DNA from 2 places in the Aeribacillus sp. FSL W8-0870 genome. Region 1 is predicted to be linked to the other one. Evidence: predicted binding sites of a transcription regulator. Region 1 holds the regulator's gene; the other holds the start of a gene.

Region 1 (5,937 bases):
TTTGAAAAATGAACTAGGAGAAGAAGGAATCACCCGCAGCGAGTTTATAACGAAATTAAATACGATTTTAAATCGCTATAAAGACGTGATAAATAGTGTTCACAATACTGGCGCAACTGGTGAATATCGAGTATATATACGAAATATAGAAAATGTAATAGAAAATGGTGAAGAAAACCCGCTAAAGAAGAAGATAACCTTTTTAAGCAGAGGATTTGTTGATGGCAAGGAAAAAACGGTTATTTCAGAAGTTGAAATTGGTGCACAATCTGTTTTGGAGACATTACATTATGCGCTCGGTGCCAACAAATTATGTAAAACTCCAAATGCCTGTATACCTGGTGAAGGAAATATGTTTTTGCACGGCGGAGTTTCGATCACAGGGGATATGAAGGTAGACGGGAATTTAATCATAACAAACCGCGGATATGCATATTTAAGTGGTGAGAAATGGATTGCGTCCGTTTACCCGAGCATTTTACCAACACAAGGAAAAGCAAACGCAAACTTACTACTTGGTGGAAATATTTTTACCTTTAATCATACCCCTCCATATGAACAACATATTACAACTTCTAATTTTGGAAGTTCTTATACAAAGCTAACAGATCGTATTGATGATGCTTTTTACAATCGGCAAGCCCCGGTTATTGTAAAAAGGCAGCCGATCCGTGATGACATTCAAATTCCTGCACAAAAATCGGTTTTTTATTATAAACATAATTCTCCCGGTGTAACGATCATAAAAGCTAATAATAGAATAATCTCAAACCAAAATCGCCCTAATGACAAAGTTTATGCGAGTCATGATGAATGTTTTTTTATATGGTGTAATGAGAAATACGATGGAAATTACACATTTACTGGGAATAATCTTTTTAAAAGCTTTGCCACTGCAGGTTCATTAACAATTCGCAATTCAAATAATCAATTCAGACAGACCACCTTTAAGGAGGGGGCCTATATAGAGAAAGATTTAACAATTGGCAACGGGTCTGATTCGTACAACCCAAATAATTATGACAAAATTCGGGTGGACGGCCCCATATTTGTGAACGGTGATCTGACGATTAGAGGGGCTGATGCGGAATTTAATTCTATTATGTATGTAATGGGGGATGTGACGATTGAATATTCGCGCATCAATGGATTAGGCCAAAACGGTTCGTTAATTATTTTTGCAAATGGAAATATAAACATTAGAAATAATAGCGTTAACCAGGATGAACCTAGTAATATTAAAGGGTTTTTCTATTCAGAACAAGCATTAGAAATGTTTGGAGTTGGTTCAAATATTCGTATAGAGGGAGGAATATCAGCGAGGCGCATTGTTTTAAATGCGATAAGAGGGCGTGCTAGTAATCGATATTTTGAGGGAGCACAAAGGATTACGAATAACGATTATTTTGAAGGTGCACAAAACCAAATAGGCAAGCTTTCTAGGCTGCAAATTATTTATGATCCGGAAATTATCAATACGTATGCAGATATAAAGTCTAGAGAGCCCGTTATTAAAAGCCTGGATCCGCCTAAAATTATTAATCGTGACATAGAATAAATACCTTTCATCTTATTTTTTTGCCGAAATGACCGCCGCCTCTAGTGTATAGCGAAGGCGGTGGAGGAATCGGCTTCTTTTTTAGCTTTTTGTGATGTTTTTCCGTTGCAATACTTTCCGTTATGATCATAAAATGAAAAATTAAGAAGTGACAGTCTAAAAGCCAATTTTTCGAGAAAATTGTCGAAAGCCGAAATGGATATTTTTGCTATTACAAAAACATCTTTAATTGATTTGAATGATGCAAACCGTTTTAATTAATCTGAGAAAAGCGATGGAGGCGAGATTTGCTTATCCTTGTAAAAAAGTATGGACGAAACAATTATTCGCTGCAATGCGGTTTGAGAAGCTCAAGCCTCTTTTATCCTCTTGTAAATGGAAATATACAACAAACAGAAGAAACAGCTTAAAACAGAACGAACAAAAACGACAAATTTACGAACAACTAAGAGCTCGCTTCTTCTGAAGATCCTCCACAGCTATTGCAATCAAGCTCGCTTTCTTTAAAACCTTCAATCGGAGTATAATTAATTGATCGCTACTTTAGAAACATAAACTGTTCCATTCTTGAAGCATATGAGCAGTGAAAGCTTCGTTTGATTTAAAAGCCAGCTCTAAATGTGCTTTTTTGTTTCATATCGCTCTTAGGCTCATACTCAAGAACGATTGAATATTGAGCACTGTTCATCGCATATAATGGGAAAGTATAATACTGTATCATTTCAAAATTCATATATGGCCAAAACAGAAAAAGTCATTTGGATGGTAAGGAGGAATGATAATGCCTGAGGAATGGCAAATTATGTTGATTCGCATTGTTTTAGCAGTCATTTTAAGTGGATTTATTGGCCTTGAACGAGAATTTAAACGGCATCCAGCAGGCTTTCGCACGCATTTGTTAGTTGGTGTCGGCTCCTGCATGATGATGCTGCTGTCTCTTTATGGCTTTGAAGAATATATGGATCGTTATGAAAATATTCGTTTTGACCCAGCAAGAATTCCTTCTTATGTCATTAGCGGCATTGGTTTTTTAGGTGCTGGAACGATATTAGTGAGAGGGGTTACGGTAAGAGGATTAACGACGGCAGCCTCGATTTGGGTTGTTGCAGGACTTGGCCTTGTTGTTGGGGCAGGAATGTATCCGTTGGCGATTTTTTCTACCTTGATTGTATTGTTAAGTTTGATCTTTCTCAATAAGGTGGAGGCTTTTTTTGCTGAGAAGTCAAGCAAAAAATGGATACAAGTTAATCTTCCAGAAGATGATTTGGTGGAATTTACTCGGAAACTTGAACAATTAAATATTTCTGTTTATAAAATTCATTTTACATTGTCAAAGCCAAAAGAAACTAAACATGCGAAGCGTTCATATTTACTTGAAATTGGCCTTCCAAAAGATGAAATGCCTGAAATCATAAACGAATTATTGAAATTTCAAGAAGTTAAAAAAGTTTTTTAAAGAGCGGGTTTTTTCCATATTGTAAATGGCAATATTATTAGTGAGCTTTTTTGTTGAAATGACACAAAAAAAAATTTATATTATAATTAAGGTCAAATATAGTCAAAGTCAAGTGACTAGTTGTTATCGTTTAGGAAATAAGCATTACGTAAACATCTTGCCTCCTATCCCTCAAGGATATTGCACATTTCTTGAGTGTTTTGCAATTCCAATCAAAAAGTTGAAGGAGGTGTTTTTCGAGGTGCGGAATATATCTGATATTATCGAGCAATATTTAAAGCATGTATTAGATTCAAGCGGAAAAGAAATTGTTGAAATTAAAAGAAGTGAAATTGCGGATAAATTTCAATGTGTTCCATCGCAAATCAATTACGTGATCAACACTCGTTTTACAATTGAACGGGGTTACATTGTCGAAAGTAAAAGGGGTGGAGGCGGTTATATCCGAATTATGAAAATTCGAATCAATGACCGTATCCAGCTGATCAATCAAATTTTAAATGCCATTGGTAAAAGGCTGTCACAATCGTCGGCGGAGGATATTGTTTTGAGATTGGCTGATGAAGAGGTTATTTCAGAAAGAGAAGCGAAAATTATGTTGAGCGTAATTGATCGGTCTGTTTTATATATTGATTTGCCTGATCGAGACGAATTGAGGGCAAGGATGATGAAGGCGATGCTCACCTCGTTAAAATACAAGTGAGGATGTGATGGACGATGATTTGTCAAGAATGTCATGAAAGGCCCGCTACTTTCCACTTTACAAAAATTATCAACGGCGAAAAGACTGAAGTGCATATATGTGAAAAATGTGCACAGGAAAAAAGTGATGTATTCATATTCAATATGAATCCAGGCTTTTCTATAAACAACTTATTGTCCGGATTATTAAATATGGACAGCGCCATTAGCAGCCAAGGGCAAAATGTTTTCAAGAAAAATCAGGTCATTCAATGTGAGAAATGTAATATGACGTTTGATCAATTTACGAAAATTGGTAAATTCGGGTGCTCCCATTGTTACAAAACGTTTTATCACCAAATTACCCCGATTTTAAAACGTGTTCATGGCGGGAATACAACTCACGGCGGTAAAGTACCGAAACGGACCGGTGGAAGTATTCATTTGAAAAAGCGCCTGAAAATGCTTAAACAGGAACTGCAAGAATTAATTGCGAAAGAGGAATTCGAAAGAGCAGCTCAAGTTCGGGATGAAATTCGGTCCATTGAAGCGAAGATAAATGGACGGAACGAAAGGGGAGTATGACATGTCCTTTCAAAAATTTATTCGTTCAGCCATGAGCCCTTGGATGAATCAAGAAGGACCTGATTCCGATATTGTGCTGAGCAGCCGAGTCAGATTGGCGCGAAATATAGAAAATATCAGCTTCCCTACCATTATGTCGAATGAAGAAGCCTTGGCTGTTTTAAATACATTTGAAGAATCATTTTCACAAAGAGTGTTTGACGGTTTAGGGACATTCGTGCTGCTGAAAATGAATGAACTTCAGCCTATTCAAAAACGCGTACTTGTAGAGAAGCATTTGATTAGTCCTTATTTAATGGAAGAATCAGCACTTGGAGGGTGCCTTTTATCTGAAAACGAAGAAGTGAGCATCATGATAAACGAGGAGGATCATATTAGAATTCAATGTTTGTTCCCGGGCCTTCAGCTAAAAGAAGCGTTGAAAATGGCAATGAATCTTGACGACTGGATTGAGGAAAAAGTTGATTATGCATTTGATGAACATAGGGGCTACTTAACTAGCTGTCCAACAAATGTCGGTACCGGCTTGCGGGCTTCCGTGATGATGCACCTTCCAGGACTTGTCTTAACACAGCAGATTAACCAAATTATACCTGCTATCAATCAATTAGGATTGGTTGTGAGAGGTCGGTACGGAGAAGGAAGTGAAGCGATAGGTAATATATTCCAAATTTCGAACCAAATTACGCTAGGCAAATCAGAAGATGATATTGTCGATGATTTAATAGGTGTTGTCGGGCAATTAATTGCTCAAGAACGGGCTGCAAGAGATGCTTTATATAAAACGAATCCGCATCATCTAGAAGACCGTGTATATCGTTCTTACGGCACTCTCAAATACAGCAGAATTATTCCATCGAAAGAAGCAATTCAATGTTTATCAGATGTGCGCTTAGGAATTGACCTGGGAATTATTCAAAATGTTTCACGCAGTGTTTTAAATGAGCTTATGATTTTAATTCAGCCCGGATTTCTGCAACAATATTCAGGAGGAGTTCTACGGCCGAATGAACGGGATATTCGCAGGGCAACATTAATTCGTGAAAGGCTTCAATTAGAAAGGAAGCAAAGGGAGGATGATGAACAATGATGTTTGGGAGATTTACGGAACGGGCGCAAAAAGTGCTTGCTTTAGCGCAGGAAGAAGCTGTACGCCTCGGACATAACAATATCGGCACAGAGCACATATTGCTTGGGCTCGTGCGCGAAGGAGAAGGAATTGCCGCTAAAGCGCTTCACGCTCTAGGATTAAGTCCAGAAAAAATCCAAAATGAAGTGGAAAGCCTGATAGGACGGGGACAAGAAATTTCGCAAACGATCCATTACACACCGAGAGCAAAGAAAGTCATTGAACTGTCAATGGATGAAGCAAGAAAATTAGGACATTCTTATGTCGGAACAGAACATATTCTATTGGGATTAATTCGAGAAGGCGAGGGAGTTGCTGCGCGTGTTTTAAACAATCTCGGAGTAAGCTTGAACAAAGCGCGTCAGCAAGTTTTACAGTTGTTAGGCAGCAATGAAGTATCCTCAAGCCATCAAGGAAGTTCGATGACAAACGCAAATACTCCGACGCTTGATAGTCTTGCGCGGGACTTAACGGCTGTTGCACGGGAGGGCGGACTTGATCCAGTCATCGGCCGAAGCAAAGAAATTC
Region 2 (5,937 bases), 1.4 Mb from region 1:
CATCATAAATCTATTCAACTTCTAAACCTTTCGCAAACATTGAAAAAACTATATCCCAAGGATATAGTTTTCCTTAGTTTTTTATAGAGGGTGTGCTAAAACCTCTCCCGTTTTTTCGAAACGGATTTTTATTCAAGTTGTATCTTATTATATCATACAGAATTGTTTATGCAAACGGCATGCTCCGACTGGAGTCACTCAAGACTTTGTGGGCCACTTTTTTAATCGCTATTTTTTGATAGCGAAATCACTTTTTTCAGGGTACTCTCTTGGTAAAAAAATCTTCTTTTTTTAAAAAACAGGATTGAGCCGAGCGTTTGTGGGCAATTTTTTATCCTCTAAATGTAGTCCATGATCATTCTACCAGGAGCAGCCGCACTTTCTCATATTACTGCCACACTTTCCCTTTCATTTAATGAGCAATCAGAATTCTCATTAAATGAAGGCGCTAATTTTTGCCTACAATAATTTTACTTTTATCTCCGCATCATGCCTTTTCCAAGCCTCTATAGCGCGAGGTCGTTAATTCCTGAATATACTCTTTTAGTTCCGGCATTTCTTTTTTTCTAGCTAATTGAATGGCAAGGTCAATATCATATGGAACACGTATGTGCTGAATCGAAAAAGGAGCCCTTTTCTCCGAGTTGAACATGCCTTCCAAAATGCAGTAGGATGCTTCGGGCAGGTCCAGCGGATTACCGACACTGCCTGCATTGAAAAGCGTTTTGCCGGATAAATGCTGTATAAAGGCATTATGAACATCACCGTATCCGACAACATCCGGCTCCTTCGTTCCCAAACCGGTTTCAACGCTGTTTTCAAACATGGACAATCTTTTTTCAATCGAATCCCAAGGCTGTACCCTTATCCAGACGCTGAAAGGGGATGCATGAAAAAGCCGCAGCCGGCGGCCGCTCATATAAAAATCAATGGAAAACGGGAGGCTACGCAAATATTCTATGTCTTCTTGCGACAACTGATTTTGATGCCAGCGAACGACATCGTTTACATCTTCCCTTGTAATCAGCTCGTCCCAGTTTCCTTTTAAAACAAAATCGCAGGAGCTGCGGACGATATCGATCGCTTCTTTTGATTCAGGTCCTTTTCCGACAAGATCTCCTAAACAAAAAATTCGATCTACATTTCGCAAGCTTATATCTTTCAATACAGACGACAACGCTGGAATATTCCCATGTATATCAGAAATGACCGCGATTTTATCCAAATAAACTCCTCCTTCATTTCCCTACTATTTTATCATGATTTGTTATCGTCTGGAATTTTTTTGAACATTAATAATATGAAAAAGGCAATGCTCATATACCCGAACAGCGGATAAAGCGTGGAAATGAGCTTTCCGTATCCTATCAGGCTGACTAAATAACATAATAATAGGATGAAAATGACACCAGCGATTTTTGCCAAAGGCTTTTCCGATGATAATTGACGTTCCAAACCATACAGATTGCCGATCAACGATGAAAATATTTCTCCAAAAATAACAAGGATGTATATGTAATAAAAGCCTGAAAACAGCTGCTTGACAATTTCAGCCATTGGGATTTCAAAAAGCCCGGCGTCCGGCAAATGCAGAAGGGAGAAATAGCTGGAAAATAAAATGAAGCTTAATCCGAGACCGCCTACAACTCCGCCCAATTTAATGGCGCTTTCATCCTTTATTGCGTTTGCGAGCGGAACAAGTACAGCCTGAGCAAGAGAGAGATTAAAAGAAACATATAAAAAGCTTGATTTGACTGGTTGAAACACTCCATCCAACGATAAATCGATAAAATCACCCCTTATGATGGCTTCAATGGAGATGATCAGGCTAAACAAAATAAAAAGCGGAACAACCAATAGATTGACGGAAGACAGCCCTTTGACTCCAAACGAAATCACAGCAATGGAAAGCACAATCGTTAAAAAAATTCCAAATTGCTTTGAAAGCGACAGTTGCTCTTCAAAAATCGCCCCCGCCCCCGACAGCATGACCGATGTGATGCCAATCAGCATCATAAACATCAAGCCGTTGACTACATAAGCTGACAACGTCCCAAACAAAAATTGGTTCAACTGCAAATACGAAGATGCATTAATGCGTCTTCCGATCAACATCATTTTCGTTCCCAGCCAAACAAATAAAACGGCAGAACAAATAATTCCAACAATTCCTCCGGCGCCGTATTTTGAAAAAAACTCAACGATCTCTTTTCCCGTTGCAAACCCTGCACCGATGACAGTGCCGATATAGACAGAAGCTATTTGAAGTGCCAATACCCATTTATTGCTCATGTTTCACCCACCTTACTTTATCAACAATATATGGACAAGAAGGGAAAAAAAGACGAAAAAAATTTGTAAAAAAGACTTGAAAGTCAAAAAAGGTCAAAGTATAATAAAGTCAGAAAAGGTCAAACAGTGAATCTAACTATTGAATGATTGAGATTGTCTCTTTGATTCCAAAAGGTCAAAGAAAGTCAAAGAAGTTTCTTCTTTTGGTCAAAGTTAATCAAAGTCAAAAAGGAGGAATGTTATATGTTGTGTGAAAATTGCCAAGCAAGAAAAGCCAATGTTTTATTAAATGTACAAATCAATCACAACAAACAAGAAATGCGTCTCTGTCAAGAATGCTATCAACAATATAAACAAAAAATCCCAAGTGGTTTTTACGGATTTAGCGGTTTCGATGAATTATTTCAATCATTTATGCCAAACTCTTTTGAGAGCTTTGACCAAGCTGTTCAAGCACAACCGAAATCAGGGGGCGGAAAACAGAACGGCTTCCTCGATCAATTCGGCCGAAATTTAACGGATGCTGCAAAAGCTGGGTTGATTGATCCTGTCATCGGCCGCGATGATGAGGTAAGACGAGTGATTGAAATTTTAAATCGACGCAACAAAAATAACCCGGTTTTAATCGGAGAACCAGGCGTAGGGAAAACAGCTATTGTGGAAGGACTAGCCTTAAAAATTTCTCAAGGAGACGTTCCGCAAAAATTAAAAAATAAAGAAGTTTATTTGCTGGATGTTTCATCACTTGTCGCCAACACGGGAATTCGCGGACAATTTGAACAGCGGATGAAGCAGCTAATTCAAGAATTGCAAGCCCGGAAAAACATCATCCTGTTTATCGATGAAATTCATCTTTTAGTCGGCGCCGGTTCTGCGGAAGGTTCTATGGATGCCGGCAACATATTAAAGCCAGCGCTCGCCCGCGGTGAGCTTCAAGTTGTCGGAGCAACAACTCTAAAAGAATACCGGCAAATCGAAAAAGATGCAGCCCTTGAACGACGCTTCCAGCCGGTTATTGTGAAAGAACCTTCCATTGAAGAAGCGATCAGCATTTTAAAAGGAATTCAAGAAAAATATGAACAATACCATCAAGTCAAATATTCAGAAGATGCGATTAAAGCTTGCGTCACACTATCTCATCGATATATTCAAGACCGCTTTTTGCCTGACAAAGCCATCGATTTAATGGATGAAGCTGGTTCAAGATTAAACTTAAAAGCCGAGCCGGCTAATGAAGCAGACATCCACGAGCGGCTTAAACAAATTGCCCGTGAAAAAGAAAAAGCGCTAAAAGAAGAACGATACGAACTTGCAGCTAAGCTTCGCGATGAAGAAGCTGCCCTTGAAAAGCAGCTTGAACAAGGAAAGGACAAACAGCAAGCAATCGTTCAAGTAGAAGACATTCAAAAAATCATCGAAGAAAAAACCGGCATACCAGTCGGCAAGCTGCAAGAGGATGAGCAAGCAAAAATGAAACATTTAGAAGAAAACTTGGCGAAAAAAATTATCGGCCAAGAGGATGCTGTCCGGAAAGTGGCAAAAGCCATTCGCCGCAGCCGCGCTGGATTGAAAGCAAAAAACCGACCGATCGGATCCTTCCTGTTCGTCGGCCCGACTGGCGTTGGAAAAACGGAATTGTCGAAAACATTAGCTTTGGAGCTGTTCGGTTCAAAAGATGCCATGATTCGCTTGGATATGAGTGAATATATGGAAAAACATTCCGTTTCAAAATTAATCGGCTCGCCTCCAGGCTATGTCGGACATGAAGAAGCAGGACAATTAACGGAAAAGGTTCGTCGCAACCCTTACTGCATTATCCTGCTGGATGAAATTGAAAAAGCTCATCCAGATGTACAGCATATTTTCTTGCAAATATTAGAAGACGGACGCTTGACAGACAGCCAAGGCCGCACCGTCAGCTTCAAAGATACGGTCATTATTATGACCTCTAACGCTGGAGCAGGTGCAAAACAAGTTCACGTCGGTTTTAACAGCACGGTGGAAAAAGAATCAAGCATCCTTGAATCTCTCGGTTCATTCTTTAAGCCTGAATTTTTAAACCGTTTCGATGCCATTATCGAATTTAAGCCGCTTGATAAAGAAGATTATTTGAAAATAGTTGATTTGATGCTTGAAGAAGTTCGGAACACGTTGAAAGAACAAAACATTTCATTGGACGTAACAGAAAAAGCAAAAGAAAAATTGGTAGAAATCGGCTATCATCCATCCTTCGGCGCTCGTCCGCTTCGCCGCGTCATTCAAGAACATATTGAAGACAAAATTGCAGACATCCTTTTAGACGGTGAAGTGCACAATCATTTAATCGCCGACGTGGAAAATGAAGAAATTGTTATTCGTTCATAACAGCTGCCCTAACAGTCCATTAGGGCAGTTTTTTTATTCGGGAACAGCATCGCAAAAATCGATTCCGATGAATGTGTCGTTTATTTTTTTTATCAAATATAAAATTTTCGTCTTTCTTTGTCGATATAATAATTGAATATAGAAAGAAGAAGGATTTGATGAACATGGACAAAACATCAATTATCGGCATTTTTTTAGGAATTATGGCAATTATTGTCGGCATGGTTTTAAAAGGTGTCAGTCTTTCCGTTTTAATCAATCCGGCAGCTATCGTCATTATTATCATCGGAACGATTGCTGCGGTCGTTATTGCCTTTCCGACAAATGAAATTAAAAGAGTACCGAAATTATTCCGCGTCTTATTTAAAGACACACAAACTTATACGATTCAAGAGTTGATTGTCCTTTTCTCTGAATGGGCGCAAATCGCAAGGAAAGAAGGATTGTTGGCGCTGGAAGCTAAGCTTCAGGAAATAGATGACCCATTTTTAAAGACCGGTTTAAGCATGGCTGTGGACGGTCAGTCTGCCGAGTTCATCCGAGATGTTATGACAGAAGAAATCAATGCAATGGAAGAGCGGCATGAAGCAGGCGCCGCCATTTTTTCTCAGGCCGGCACGTATGCTCCGACTCTTGGCGTATTAGGGGCTGTATTAGGTTTGATTGCCGCACTAGCCAATTTGGAAAATATTGAGGAGCTCGGACATTCGATCAGCGCCGCGTTCGTTGCTACTTTGCTCGGAATTTTTACAGGTTATGTTTTATGGCACCCGTTTGCGAACAAACTGAAACGGAAATCCCAGCAGGAGGTGCTCGTCCGCCAAGTGATGATCGAAGGCATTCTTTCCATTTTAGAAGGACAGGCACCGCGGACGATCCAGCAAAAATTGGCATTTTATCTTCCTGAAAAAGAGCGGGCAAAGATTTCTGATGAAGGAAGTGTTGCGTCCGATGCGTAGTCGAAAAAAAAACCGCAATGATCATCATACAGATGAAAGCTGGCTTATTCCCTATGCCGATATTTTAACCCTTTTGCTTGCGCTCTTTATCGTCCTATTTGCTCTCAGTTCGATAGATGCCCAAAAATTTGAACGTTTGGCAAGAGCTTTCAATTCCAATTTTGACGGAGGCATAAGCGTTTTAGAATATCCGAGCCCTCTACCACAACAAGAAATGGAAAACATCGAAGAAAACAAACAAAATGGAAAAGTGCAAAATGAGCCTCATGACAATGATGAATCGGGAAACAGCGATCAAGAGGAATTAGCGGAAGTTCAAAAT

Evidence for each region. The regulator CtsR, encoded in region 1, represses protease genes until heat stress. The targets are predictions, from matches to a motif close to ATGGTCAATAAAGGTCAAACA.
Region 2: the regulator CtsR is predicted to act here: its motif matches at 2,398-2,418, upstream of NSU02_RS07335 (ATP-dependent Clp protease ATP-binding subunit).

The regions. Positions count from the first base shown of each region.
Region 1 covers NZ_CP150165.1:118,318-124,254, forward strand. The annotation lists gene NSU02_RS00610 (hypothetical protein) at 1-1,558, shown strand, start outside; gene NSU02_RS00615 (MgtC/SapB family protein) at 2,340-3,014, shown strand; gene NSU02_RS00620 (CtsR family transcriptional regulator) at 3,256-3,717, shown strand; gene NSU02_RS00625 (UvrB/UvrC motif-containing protein) at 3,732-4,280, shown strand; gene NSU02_RS00630 (protein arginine kinase) at 4,282-5,370, shown strand; gene clpC (ATP-dependent protease ATP-binding subunit ClpC) at 5,367-5,937, shown strand, end outside.
Region 2 covers NZ_CP150165.1:1,517,477-1,523,413, reverse strand. The annotation lists PreQ1 riboswitch class I at 68-111, opposite strand; gene NSU02_RS07345 (metallophosphoesterase family protein) at 488-1,225, opposite strand; gene NSU02_RS07340 (hypothetical protein) at 1,258-2,292, opposite strand; gene NSU02_RS07335 (ATP-dependent Clp protease ATP-binding subunit) at 2,536-4,656, shown strand; gene motA (flagellar motor stator protein MotA) at 4,821-5,615, shown strand; gene motB (flagellar motor protein MotB) at 5,608-5,937, shown strand, end outside.